DNA from 3 places in the Sporosarcina sp. FSL K6-3508 genome. Region 2 is predicted to be linked to each of the others. Evidence: riboswitches for the same ligand, from Rfam matches in the RefSeq annotation. Region 2 holds a riboswitch; each other region holds the start of a gene.
What was found. A riboswitch is a leader RNA that binds a small molecule or an ion and turns the genes downstream of it on or off. The one in region 2 is predicted to bind S-adenosylmethionine.

Region 1: another riboswitch for S-adenosylmethionine. It lies ahead of metA (homoserine O-succinyltransferase); the one in region 2 lies ahead of MKX97_RS16895 (bifunctional homocysteine S-methyltransferase/methylenetetrahydrofolate reductase).
Region 3: another riboswitch for S-adenosylmethionine. It lies ahead of MKX97_RS01205 (O-acetylhomoserine aminocarboxypropyltransferase/cysteine synthase family protein); the one in region 2 lies ahead of MKX97_RS16895 (bifunctional homocysteine S-methyltransferase/methylenetetrahydrofolate reductase).

The regions. Positions count from the first base shown of each region.
Region 1 covers NZ_CP152016.1:2,347,669-2,351,884, reverse strand. Annotated here, with positions in the region: gene serA (phosphoglycerate dehydrogenase) at 1-614, opposite strand, end outside; gene MKX97_RS11565 (thioredoxin family protein) at 1,235-1,546, shown strand; gene MKX97_RS11560 (AbrB/MazE/SpoVT family DNA-binding domain-containing protein) at 1,737-2,006, opposite strand; SAM riboswitch class I at 2,179-2,285, shown strand; gene metA (homoserine O-succinyltransferase) at 2,379-3,287, shown strand; gene MKX97_RS11550 (DUF421 domain-containing protein) at 3,353-4,063, shown strand; gene MKX97_RS11545 (HAD-IB family hydrolase) at 4,115-4,216, opposite strand, start outside.
Region 2 covers NZ_CP152016.1:3,381,235-3,385,450, forward strand. Annotated here, with positions in the region: gene bioB (biotin synthase BioB) at 1-472, opposite strand, end outside; gene MKX97_RS16885 (biotin transporter BioY) at 469-1,071, opposite strand; gene MKX97_RS16890 (hypothetical protein) at 1,339-1,536, opposite strand; SAM riboswitch class I at 1,701-1,810, shown strand; gene MKX97_RS16895 (bifunctional homocysteine S-methyltransferase/methylenetetrahydrofolate reductase) at 1,892-3,751, shown strand; gene metH (methionine synthase) at 3,732-4,216, shown strand, end outside.
Region 3 covers NZ_CP152016.1:254,477-258,692, forward strand. Annotated here, with positions in the region: gene MKX97_RS01195 (sulfurtransferase TusA family protein) at 158-385, shown strand; gene MKX97_RS01200 (sulfite exporter TauE/SafE family protein) at 446-1,222, shown strand; SAM riboswitch class I at 1,319-1,425, shown strand; gene MKX97_RS01205 (O-acetylhomoserine aminocarboxypropyltransferase/cysteine synthase family protein) at 1,662-2,954, shown strand; gene MKX97_RS01210 (BCCT family transporter) at 3,004-4,216, opposite strand, start outside.

The sequences.
Region 1 (4,216 bases), 1.0 Mb from region 2:
GGTGTATGTACTGTAATGAAATCAGCAGCTGCTAATACTTCATCTACCGTACCAATTTCAATACCCAATTTCTTTGCGATTTCTTCAGTTAGGAATGGATCGTACGCGATGACATTCATACGTTGACCTTTCGCACGTCTGGCAACTTCTGCACCAATACGGCCAAGTCCGATAATCCCTAATGTTTTGTCTTTTAGCTCTACACCGAGAAATGATTTTCTGTCCCATTTATTGTTCTTCAGTGAATTGAATGCTTGTGGAATTTTACGAGCCATCGCCATCATCATAGCTACCGTGTGCTCAGCAGCTGAATTTGTATTTCCATCAGGAGCATTGACGACGATAATCCCTTTTTCTGTAGCTGCATCCAAATCGATATTGTCGACACCTACACCTGCACGTCCAATAATTTTCAATTGATCAGCAGAATCTAGCAATTCTTTCGTAACAGTTGTCTGACTACGTACTAGAAGAGCATCAAAACCTTTGATCCGATCCTTCAGTTGGTCAGGTGTCAAATCTGTATCGATCACAATTTCAAAACCTTCTGCTTGTCGTAATGGAAAAATACCGTCCTCGCTAAGTGGGTCACTAATAAGTACTTTAAAAGCCATAATAATCATTCTCTCCTTCAGTAGTTTTTATTGTTGTAAAGTTTTCAAAATGAATTTTATAGAGTTGATCCCATATGTACGTTCTATGCTTACCTCCTTTTAGGAAAAATAAAAAAGCCTTCCATCCCTTACATACGTAAGGGGCGAAAAGCTCAATAAACTAACGCGGTACCACCCTTGTTTTGCTGCAAAAGCAGCCTTCATTCAGCATGCGTAACGTGCATGTGACGGATTGGCCTACTGAACTATTCAGCCAAGCAATTCGGAAGTGCCGCCATCCCAAGAATTTACTGACTCTCACCAATTCATCAGCTCTCTAGAAAATTCTTTTACAGGAAGGTATGTCTTCGTCAAAATTGTTTTGCGTGTATTAAATTTGAACTAATCATAACACGTCAAAAGTAATTGTCAATTACTTTTCGGAAAAAAATGAAAAACTAATAAAGGCGAACATAAATTATTGAATGATTTGTGAACGTTCGTGTTTGAGAGATAAAAGCGGATTATAAGTAACTTTTACTATGGAGTATTAGGAAATAGCATAAGTCGTGAGAAGAGAAGATATATGCCAATCAATGTTATAGTAGTACCATACTATTCAAGTAAAGGGGTAATGTAAGATGAAAAACTTAGAGTCCTTCGAGCAATTCGAACAATTGAAGCAAGAAGAGCGAGTGATTTTCTTGTTTTCTGCAGATTGGTGTCCTGATTGCAGAGTGATCGAGCCGTTTTTACCAACACTGGAAACGGAATTTTCCGAGTACCAATTTATTTATGTCGACCGGGATGAGTTTATTGACTTGTGCAGTCAGCTCGATATATTTGGCATCCCAAGCTTTATCGCATTCAGTGAAGGCAAGGAAACAGGCCGTTTTGTCAGTAAGAATCGCAAGACGAAAGAGGAGATTGAAGAGTTTATCAATAGTTTGTGAGCAGAGGGTGAATGGGTAAAAGAACCGTTGATCCAGGTTCCGGGAGGATGGCTTTCCGCGGGGAGCCAATCTCCGGGCTACAAACTTATATTCACTTGTTCCGCTTTTCACTCTGAAGTCAACCAAATTTTATTACTTTGATGTATGCTAACAAGCCAACGATCCAAGGAGATCGTTGGCTTGTTAATATTTAAACAAAATCCTGTAATTGTTCTAGAAGGATTTTCGTGCCTTGAGGACTTATGAATAATCCGTTTGATAGTTCTTTGTTTTCGTCCGTTACTTCACCAGTAATGAAACATGCCTTATTCACTTGATATTTTCTCAAAATAATTCGATCGTCTTCTGCGAAAATTTCAATGGGATCGCCTTTATCTAATTGCAAAGATTTGCGTAGCTCTTTCGGAATAACTATTCTGCCAAGATGGTCTACTTTGCGAACAATGCCTAAAGATCTCATGAGTTCCTCCTTTAAAAAGTAGTTGGTAGTTCCTATTATACACAAATATTTCCGGTCTACAATTTACGAGATTGGAATGAGCAGAACTATTTGAAAATTTGACTATACAATTAGTTTATTAATGTTATAATAGTCAGTAAATCATTTTCGTGAAATGATATTAACTAAATACTACTTATCAAGAGAAGCTGAGGGATTTGGCCTGACGAAGCTTCAGCAACCTCTGTGTAAACAGGAAGGTGCTACCTCCAACAAGATTGTTGTCTTGAGAGATAAGAACTGTGGTCCTAAACCTTCATTTTCTTATCTACAGGAAAAGAGGTTTTTTATTTTGTAAAAACAGGCCGAATGAATAGCCAAGGGGGAAGAAATATGCCGATTAATATACCGAAACAATTACCTGCAGGTGAGTTACTGAAGAAAGAAAAAATCTTCATCATGGATGAAGATCGGGCGACGGAGCAAGATATTCGGCCGCTGAACATTTTGATTCTGAATTTAATGCCTGAAAAAGAAAAAACAGAACTTCAATTATTACGATTACTTGGTAATACGCCTTTGCAAGTAAACGTGACGTTTTTAAATACGGCGACCTATGTTTCCAAAAATGTCAGTCAAACTCATTTGGAAACGTTTTATACAACATTCGAACACGTGAAAGAGCGCAAGTTTGACGGCATGATTATTACAGGAGCACCTATTGAACATATGCAATTTGAAGACGTAGTGTATTGGAAGGAATTAGAGAAAATCATGGAGTGGACAAAAACCAATGTGACCTCTGTCTTGCATATTTGTTGGGGCGCGCAAGCCGCACTTTATCATCATTACGGCATTGATAAGTTTGAGTTGCCGAAGAAATGTTTTGGGATTTTTTCTCACGATATCACGGACCAAACAGTCAATTTGGCAAGAGGATTTAACGATGTATTTGTTGCTCCTCACTCACGTCACACGGCTGTTTCCATAGAAGAAATTGAGAAGCATCCGGATTTGACACTGCTATCTGTATCGGATGATGCGGGTGCATTCATTGTGATTTCTAATGATGAAAAAAACATAATGGTGACAGGACATTTAGAGTATGATGCACATACATTGGCTGAAGAATACGGGCGAGATGTCCAAAAGGGATTGGATATTGATGTACCTGAAAATTATTTCCCGAATGATGATCCGACGAGAGAACCAATGAATACTTGGCGTTCACATACACATTTGTTATTCTCGAACTGGTTGAACTACTATGTCTATCAAGCAACGCCATACGTTTGGGATTGAAATAAGCTTATGAAAGTATAGTTTACCTCATTTCACACATACTCCACTCAATGGAGGTGTGCGTTATGAATATGGATGAGTTTTTGGAGCTGTCTTTTTGGGAGATGACTTTGCGGACTGTTATTTCCTTTATCGTCCTTCTGATCCTGGCCCGGTTCATGGGGAAAAAACAAATATCTCAATTGACCTTCTTCCATTATGTTACAGGTATCACGATCGGTTCGATTGCCGCCGATTTGGCAGGGGAGTCCGAGACACCGTTCTTGAATGGTTTATATGGTATGGTCCTGTGGGCAGTATTGACGATACTTGCCAATTATTTAACGTTTAAATCAAAAAAACTACGTGTCCTGTTGGATGATAAGCCAATCATCGTAATTCAGGATGGAAAGATTGTGGAAGGTTCATTAAGAAAGCTGCGTCTGAATTTTAATGAATTGAATATGTTGCTTCGGGAACAAGCCGTTTTTTCCATGAAAGACGTCAATTATGCGATTTTCGAAACGAATGGAAACTTGAGCGTGATGCTTAAGCCAGGCGAAGAGAAGGCAACGAAAAAAGATGTCAAAGTGGCTTCTCCTACACCCAAATATATTCCGACCGAAATTATTACCGACGGAAAAGTACAAGAGAAAAATATGCGGGAATTGAAGCTGACTGATGTGTGGTTGAAGCAACAACTGGAACTGCAAGGCATCGGGAAGCCGGAGCATGTGTTGTATGCAGAAATTCAAACCGATGGAAACTTATATGTTAATACGTTAAAGAATGCTTGAAGATTGAAGCCCTGAAGCCCTGAATCCTAATTCAGGGCTTTTTGGCTATCATCATAAAATGTCCCAATTTCGTTGCTTTGCTATGGCTGCAAGTTTCGAATCGGGTCTGACGGCTACAGGATTGCCGACTTGCTCTAATACGGGCAAGTCGGA
Region 2 (4,216 bases):
CTTTCAAGCGTGCGGCTTGTTCTGGCTTCAGAATTCCTAAACATGCACAAACGGTCATTCCTTTATGTTTCTCTTTAATTTGCTTGACGGAATCAATAACGATTTCAAGCTCACTAGCCCGAGGTCCTCGTCCACTTGCCACGATACAATAAGTGCCCGCTTTATTTGCAGCAGCTCGCTCTGCACCTTGTAATATTTCTTCTGATTTCATCATTGCATACTTTTCAACCGGTGCTTTTGACACAATCGACTGGGCACAGTAGCCACAGTTTTCCGGGCACAACCCCGACTTCGTATTGATGATCATATTAAGTTTTACTTTGTTTCCATAGTAATGGGATCGGATCGAGTACGTCGCATGAAGCAGCAACAGCAAATCTTCATCCGGACTATTTAATATTGAAAGCGCTTCCTCATTTGTTAATACGTGACCTTTCAAAACTTGGTCAGCCAGCCTTTGATAGTTCGTCAAAATGTATGCCTCACTTTCAAATGTTTTGAAATTCTAAATGCGAATATTCCCGCCAGTACGGCTAGCACAATATCCTTCGGTAATGGAGGAATCATCCAAAGCCATGCAATTTTGTACGTAAACACCTCTGGCGCCGCAGCCCAAACTTTATAGGCGACATACATCCAGTTCGTACCCAATAAATAGTTGATTGCTGTCGCAACAAGTGATGCAATAATATAAGATGGCAGTGTATTCTTACGCTCCACGATTTTACCTGCTACATAAGCAATCAAGATGAAAGTAACGATAAAACCAAATGTCGGGCTTAAGATTTGGCCAAATCCACCTTGAAACTTAGCAAATACAGGAGCCCCTGCAAGGCCGACCATCATATAGACAGTCATCGACAATGCACCAAGACGGCTACCCAATAACAATCCTGACAAAACAGCGAAAAATGTCTGCAATGTAATAGGTACTCCCCCGACTACTAAAAATGGTATGAAAGAAGTGATATTAGCCCCATTCATCATTAAAGCAGCAAACATTCCACTATATACAATTGACAATGTACTGAATTTACTTTGCGGACGTCCTTCCGAAGCTGTCGTCATCATGACACCTCTTTCTATTTTGAGTTACTATAAAAATAGTAATGGTTGACTCATTGATTGTCAACTCGTTTTTAATTTAAGTTAACTAATAATTTATGGAACATCTTATATGTAAGGAATGACACCCTTTTCTTATCCAATAAGGCAAGAAAGAAACAGACAAGACCCACATCTACCCCTGCTGGCAATTTCTTAGAATGAACAAAATGCTTTCTCTGCAAAAAAAGAACTACCCGGGAAGTCAGATGAACATGACTTCTCGGGCAGCTCCTATTTCTTTTTATCGACTTTGTCTTCTTTTTCTTTCCTGAAAAGAAAAAAAGCAAGTACACCACTTAATGCAGCGGCGCCAAAGGTAATCCAAACACGCGAATCCCACGGTACTTCTTCATAATTATTCTCCAACATAATCCAGGCAAGCGTGCCGACAAGTGCCGCTATCGGAATGGAGTATTTAAAAAACTGCATGATTCCTCACCTTTTCAAGTTACTCCTTTAATTTTACCATGTTTCAGTAAATTTCTCTATGCGCACTCCGGTCTTCAAGAACTTCATCAAACATTCACTTGACGATTACCTACAAAGCCGCTATGATATGGTTAGAATTATCGAAATAATTTAATAAGAATCATATCTTATCAAGAGAAGCAGAGGGACTGGCCCAAAGACGCTTCAGCAACCAGCCGATGGGCAAGGTGCTACTTCCAGCAGTATGCCGAAATGGCACACTGAAAGATGAGAGGGAACTGGTCATTGCGATTACAAAGCCTTCTATTTACTTGAAGGCTTTTTTTGATTAGAGAAAACAAAGGGGGATTTGATGATGTCATTAATGGAGAAACTTCAAACAAATGTCCTGACAGCAGATGGGGCAATGGGAACTATTTTGTATTCATATGGGATCGATTATTGCTATGAGGAATTAAATATAGAGAAACCTGAAATTATAGAGAAAATCCACCACGACTATATCGAGGCGGGAGCTGATATTATTCAGACCAATACATACAGTGCCAATGCAGTGAAATTGGCTCGTTATGGATTGGAAAACCGTGTTACGGAATTCAATAAAGCAGCAATCCAAATTGCAAAGCGGGCTGCTGCACCAGGTGGTCAATTTGTGCTTGGTACCATCGGCGGTTTGCGTGGAATTCGCAAAAGTGATGCATCGCTCGATGAAGTAAAGCAAGTAGTCCTTGAACAGGCCAACGCATTATTGACTGGAGATCCAGACGGACTGTTGCTCGAAACGTATTATGATTTCGAAGAATTATCATCCGTCGTTTCAACACTTCGTCAAATCACAGATGTTCCGCTAATTGCGCAAGTCTCCATGCACGATCCTGGAGTTTTGCAAAACGGACTTTCATTGAATGACGCGTTGCATCAACTGGAATCACTAGGTGCAAGTATAGTCGGTGTAAACTGCCGCTTAGGGCCTTACCATACAATCCAAGCTTTTGAAAATGTGAAACTGCCGGAAAATGCATTTTTATCCGCTTATCCGAATGCATCTTTACTGGATGTGGAAGATGGCCGCATTGTCTATGAATCTGAAGCTGAGTACTTCGGGCGAGCTGCAGTATTGCTGCGTGATCAAGGTGTACGGTTAATTGGCGGGTGTTGCGGAACTACTCCTAAACATATTAAAGCAGCGAAAACTCGATTAGCGGGATTGTCTCCTATCACCAAGAAAGTAGTAGAACCAACAAAGCCAATCGTTATTCAGGAAGCCGGCCCGGTAAAACATCAACCGCTCCACGAGAAAGCCAAAACAGAACGTACGGTCATTGTGGAATTGGACACACCACGGCATTTAGAGACAGAAGATTATATTAAAGGTGCCAATTTACTTTACGATGCAGGTGTTGATGCCGTAACGATGGCGGATAACTCATTGGCATCCCCTCGGATCAGCAATATGGCAATGGGTTCCATCATTAAAATGCAGCACAATATCCGCCCTCTTGTCCACTTAACGTGTCGAGATCACAACTTGATCGGGTTACAATCTCATCTAATGGGGCTTGACGCGTTAGGCATCCACGATATTCTGGCTGTAACAGGTGATCCGACGAAAGTTGGTGATTTCCCTGGCGCAACAAGCGTCTACGATGTATCGAGTATGGAACTGCTGCAGTTAATCAAACAGTTGAATGAAGGGATTTCATTCTCCGGTAAACCATTACGTAAAAAAGCGAACTTCTCAGTTTCAGCTGCGTTCAATCCGAATGTCCGTGTATTGGACCGGGCTGTTCAGCGATTGGAGAAAAAGATTGAAGCAGGTGCAGATTATTTCATAACGCAACCTGTCTATACAAAAGAAAAGATTATTGACGTCTATGAGGCTACAAAACATCTAGATACACCTATCTTCATAGGTATTATGCCTTTGACAAATATTCGCAACGCAGAGTTTCTGCATCATGAAGTGCCTGGCATTAAACTATCTGACGAAGTGCTTGAACGGATGTGCGCCTGTGGCGACGACCGAGCAAAAGCCACTGAAACAGGAATTCAGATCGCAAAGGAGCTGATCGATACAGCAGCGCAATACTTTAACGGACTGTATTTAATCACACCATTCCTCCGTTACGACATGACACTTGAGCTACATGACTACATTAAACAAATAGATAAGCAGAAGGAGAGCGAATTATCACATGCAGAGACATCCTATTGAAGAACAACTAGACAAACGAATCCTTATCATTGATGGCGCGATGGGGACGATGCTGCAGGCGGAGGACCTCTCAACAGAAGATTTTGGAGGCGAAGATTACGACGGCTGTAATGAATATTTAAACGTTTTACGACCTGATATCTTGGAGAAGATTCATGATGAGTACCTAGAGGCAGGAGCCGACATCATTTGTACCAACACATTTGGCGGCACTCCCCTTGTTCTGAATGAATTTGCACTAGGACATCGTGCACATGAAATCAATACTAAAGCTGTCGAAATTGCAAAGGCAAGTGCAGCAAAGTATTCCACTGCGGAGTGGCCGCGTTTTGTCGCAGGGGCGATCGGACCGACGACTAAGACTCTTTCTGTCACAGGCGGCATTACATTCGATGAACTTTCTAATGATTTTTACGTGCAGGCGAAAGCATTGGTTGAAGCTGGCAGCGATTTAATCCTCATGGA
Region 3 (4,216 bases), 500 kb from region 2:
CTAGCATGAACTTCGCTAGCTGGCTCGTGGCGTAAGGCAATTCCCTAGCGGCACAGCGGTGCCAGTGAACTTTACTCTGCCAATGGAAGTCGAGCGACGGGACAACAAACTGTAATTTTATTTTCAATTAAAAACGATTCAAAAGGAGAAGATACAAATGAACACGACAAAATTTTTAGATGCTAAAGGATTGGCTTGCCCAATGCCGATCGTACGGACAAAAAAAGCGATGAAAGAACTAGAAGCAGGGGATATCCTTGAAATTCATGCAACGGACAAAGGATCTGTAGCAGATTTGACAGCTTGGGCCGCATCAGGAAATCACAAGGTAGTGGACCAGCAACAAGAGTCCGATGTCTTTAAATTTTGGATTCAAAAAGGATAAACTAAGCAAAGAGGGTGTTCCATTGCCCTCTTTCATTAGGAAGGAGGGAGAGAGAACATCATGAGTTTTACATTTATCATCACCATCTTCCTCATTGGATTTGTCGGCTCATTCCTTTCCGGCATGATGGGAATTGGCGGTGCCATCGTCAAATATCCAATGTTACTTTTCATTCCTGCATTACTTGGTTTTGAAGCTTTTTCATCGCATGACGTCTCGGGTATTACGGCAGTTGAAGTATTCTTTGCTTCTCTCTCAGGTGTCTTTGCTTATCGCAAGAGCAATCTAATCTTGAAGCCACTTGTGTTGTATATGGGAATCAGCGTATTGATCGGCAGTGTAATCGGAGGGGCAGGTTCCAGTCTGCTGTCGGAAGCAACCGTTAACATTGTATATGGTGTATTGGCCGTGCTGGCAGCCGTGATGATGTTCATTCCGCAAAAAGGTCTTGATAACATCCCCGTGGAAGAAATTGCGTTCAATAAATGGATAGCCACAGGAACTGCATTGCTAGTTGGGTTGGCTGCAGGAATTGTAGGGGCAGGAGGGGCGTTTATCCTCGTACCGATCATGCTTGTTGTATTAAAAATTCCTACACGGGTCACGATAGCCACTTCGCTAGCAATCACTTTATTGTCTTCAATCGGTTCGGCGTCAGGAAAACTCTTCACAGGGCAAGTTCCCTATGAACCGGCGCTTGTCATGATTATTGCGAGCGTGCTGGCGGCCCCGCTTGGAGTGAAGGTAAGTCGCAAAGTCAATACGAAAGTGTTGCAAGGAATTCTCGCTGTATTGATCATGGGCTCTGCAGTGAAAATTTGGTGGGATATTTTTTAGAAATCACAATGATTTCTAAACATTCTACTAATAACCCTTGCATTTAGTTGGTATTGGCTTTATACTATTTTTCAAGATGGAAAACGAATAGACAAACTCTTATCAAGAGCGGCGGAGGGATTAGGCCCTATGATGCCCGGCAACCGGCTAGTTATGCAAAGGTGCTACTTCCTACAAACTGTTGACAGTTTGGAAGATAAGAGAGGTATGAGCGAAAGCAAAGCCCTCTTCTTATTTTTAGGAAGAGGGCTTCTTTGTATCCTCACTAGGCTCATTGTCTAGCTGCAGAGGGCAGCTGCTCGGGACGTTTCGGTCTTTTCGAAAAAGGGGGAGAGCACCCTTTTACGATAAGCCCTCCAACGTCTGTCACGACAAAACGCCCTCTTCTGCTTTTCAGTATTCCATCAGGTAGACTAATAAATTCGGAGGGGAAATAGTTATGACTAAATTTCAGCCAGAAACTGTTTTATTGCACGGAGGACAGCAGCCAGATCCTGTAACCGGTTCACGTGCTGTGCCGATTCATCGTACGACTTCATATGTTTTCAGAGATACAGAGCATGCACAGAATTTATTTGCTTTGCAAGAAGCAGGCAATATCTATACACGTATTACTAACCCGACTGTCGCAGTTTTTGAGGAGCGTGTGGCGCAGATCGAAGGTGGATCTGCAGCAGTAGGGCTATCATCCGGAATGGCGGCAATCGCATTTTCGATCCTGAACATTGCGGGCGCGGGAGATGAAATTGTGGCGGCCAGCAATCTGTATGGCGGCACGTACAATTTATTCGCTGTGACACTGCCGCGCTATGGCATCACGGTGAAGTTCGTGGATGCATCTGATCCGAAAAACTTTGAAGCGGCAATTACAGATAAGACGAAGGCGTTATTCGCAGAGACGATCGGTAATCCGAGCCTGCAAGTCCTTGATGTAGAAGCGGTAGCGAAAGTCGCGCATGACAACGGTATTCCATTGTTGGTGGATAACACGTTCCCGTCTCCATATGGCTCCAATCCGATTGAGTTCGGAGCAGACGTAGTCATTCACTCCGCAACGAAATGGATTGGCGGGCACGGCACGACGATTGGAGGCGTGGCGGTCGATGCAGGGAAATTTGATTGGACTCAAGGAAAATTCCCAGGGTTCACAGAACCGGATGAATCGTATCATGGGTTGAGATATGGCATCGATACGGCAGGGGCTGCATTCGCAACGAAGCTGCGCGTTCAATTATTGCGTGATTTCGGACCTTGCTTGGCGCCGGACAGTGCATTTAATTTATTGCAGGGGCTTGAGACGCTTCATTTGCGTGTGCCTCGCCATAATGAAAACGCACAGAAAGTCGCAGCGTTCTTGAAGGAACATCCGGCAGTGGACTGGGTGACGTATACGGGTCTTGAAGAACACCCGACGTATGAGTTGGCGCAAAAACACTTGAAGCACGGCTATGGTTCCATTATTGTTTTCGGCATTAAAGGTGGCCGGGATGCAGGTCGTAAAGTGATTGATAATGTGGAAATCTGGTCACATGTAGCGAATGTTGGTGACGCGAAGTCGTTGATCATTCATCCGGCGTCTACTACACACCAGCAATTATCCGCAGAAGATCTGAAGAGTTCGGGTGTGACTGAAGAGTTGATTCGCCTGTCTGTCGGGTTGGAATCAGCAGATGATATTATTGCAGATTTAAAACAAGCGATTGAGAAAGCGGTCGAAAAGGCTGTTCATTAATTAATAGGTAAAAGCAAAAAAGTCACCGAGTCCGGTGACTTTTTTGTATTTACCGACGTTTCACTTTCCTTCGTTCTTCTTTCAATGACATGAACAACGAAGTGACCATCATGATCAAGATAACGGAAAACGGCAGGGCGGCGATGATAACTACATTTTGTAGCGCATCCAATCCACCGACAAACAATAAAATAACAGCGATCGAGGACTGAATCACTCCCCATACCACCTTTAAATTATTAGGTGGTGTCAGCGATCCGTAAGATGACTGCATACCGAGTACGAAGGTAGCTGAATCTGCAGAAGTGATGAAAAATGAAATGATAAGCAAAATGGCGATCATGGATATTATAGAAGACCACGGCATGCCGCTGAACATCTCAAAAATTGTCAGCTCAGTTGCAGTGGAAGCTAAATCAATAATCCCAGCCTTTTGTGTTTCAATTGCTGTAGTACCAAATGCAGAAAACCAGATCATACTTAACACGGTTGGTACGACGAGTAAACCGATCATAAACTCCCGGATCGTTCTCCCTTTCGAAACCCGGGCAATGAACATACCGACAAATGGCGACCAAGCGATCCACCAAGCCCAATAAAATATTGTCCAATCATTAAGCCATGCACGATTCCCAACATCGAGAGGGGCAGTACGGAAACTCATGCGAACAAGATGCTCTAAATACCCACCGATCGAGTCGGTGAACATATCGAAAATAAGCAATGTGGGTCCTAAAGCAATGACGAAAAATAATAATGCAATAGCAAGGACCATATTGGCATTTGATAAGATTTTGATCCCCTTGCCGAGCCCGCTCCATGCAGACACCAAGAACAAAATCGTTACAATGATGATAATGATGAGTTGCGATAGGAAACTGACAGGAATACCAAAAAGGTAATGCAGCCCCGCATTGACTTGGACAGCGCCAAGGCCGAGAGATGTGGCAACGCCAAACACTGTAGCAAAGATAGCAAATACGTCAATGACAATACCGAGGGGCCCATTGACGCGGTCACCGAAAATGGGTTTCAAAGTAGCCGAAATCAATCCCGGTTGGCCTTTACGGAATTGGAAATAGGCCAGTGCAAGAGCTGTCATCCCATAGACAGCCCAAGCATGGAAGCCCCAATGGAAAAATGCTTGGCGCATGGCTTCTTTATAAGCCTCCGCTGTTTCAGGCCCCGCAGTAGCAGGATTGACTGCATAATGCGATAGGGGCTCAGCAGCCCCGTAAAAGACAAGTCCGATTCCCATACCG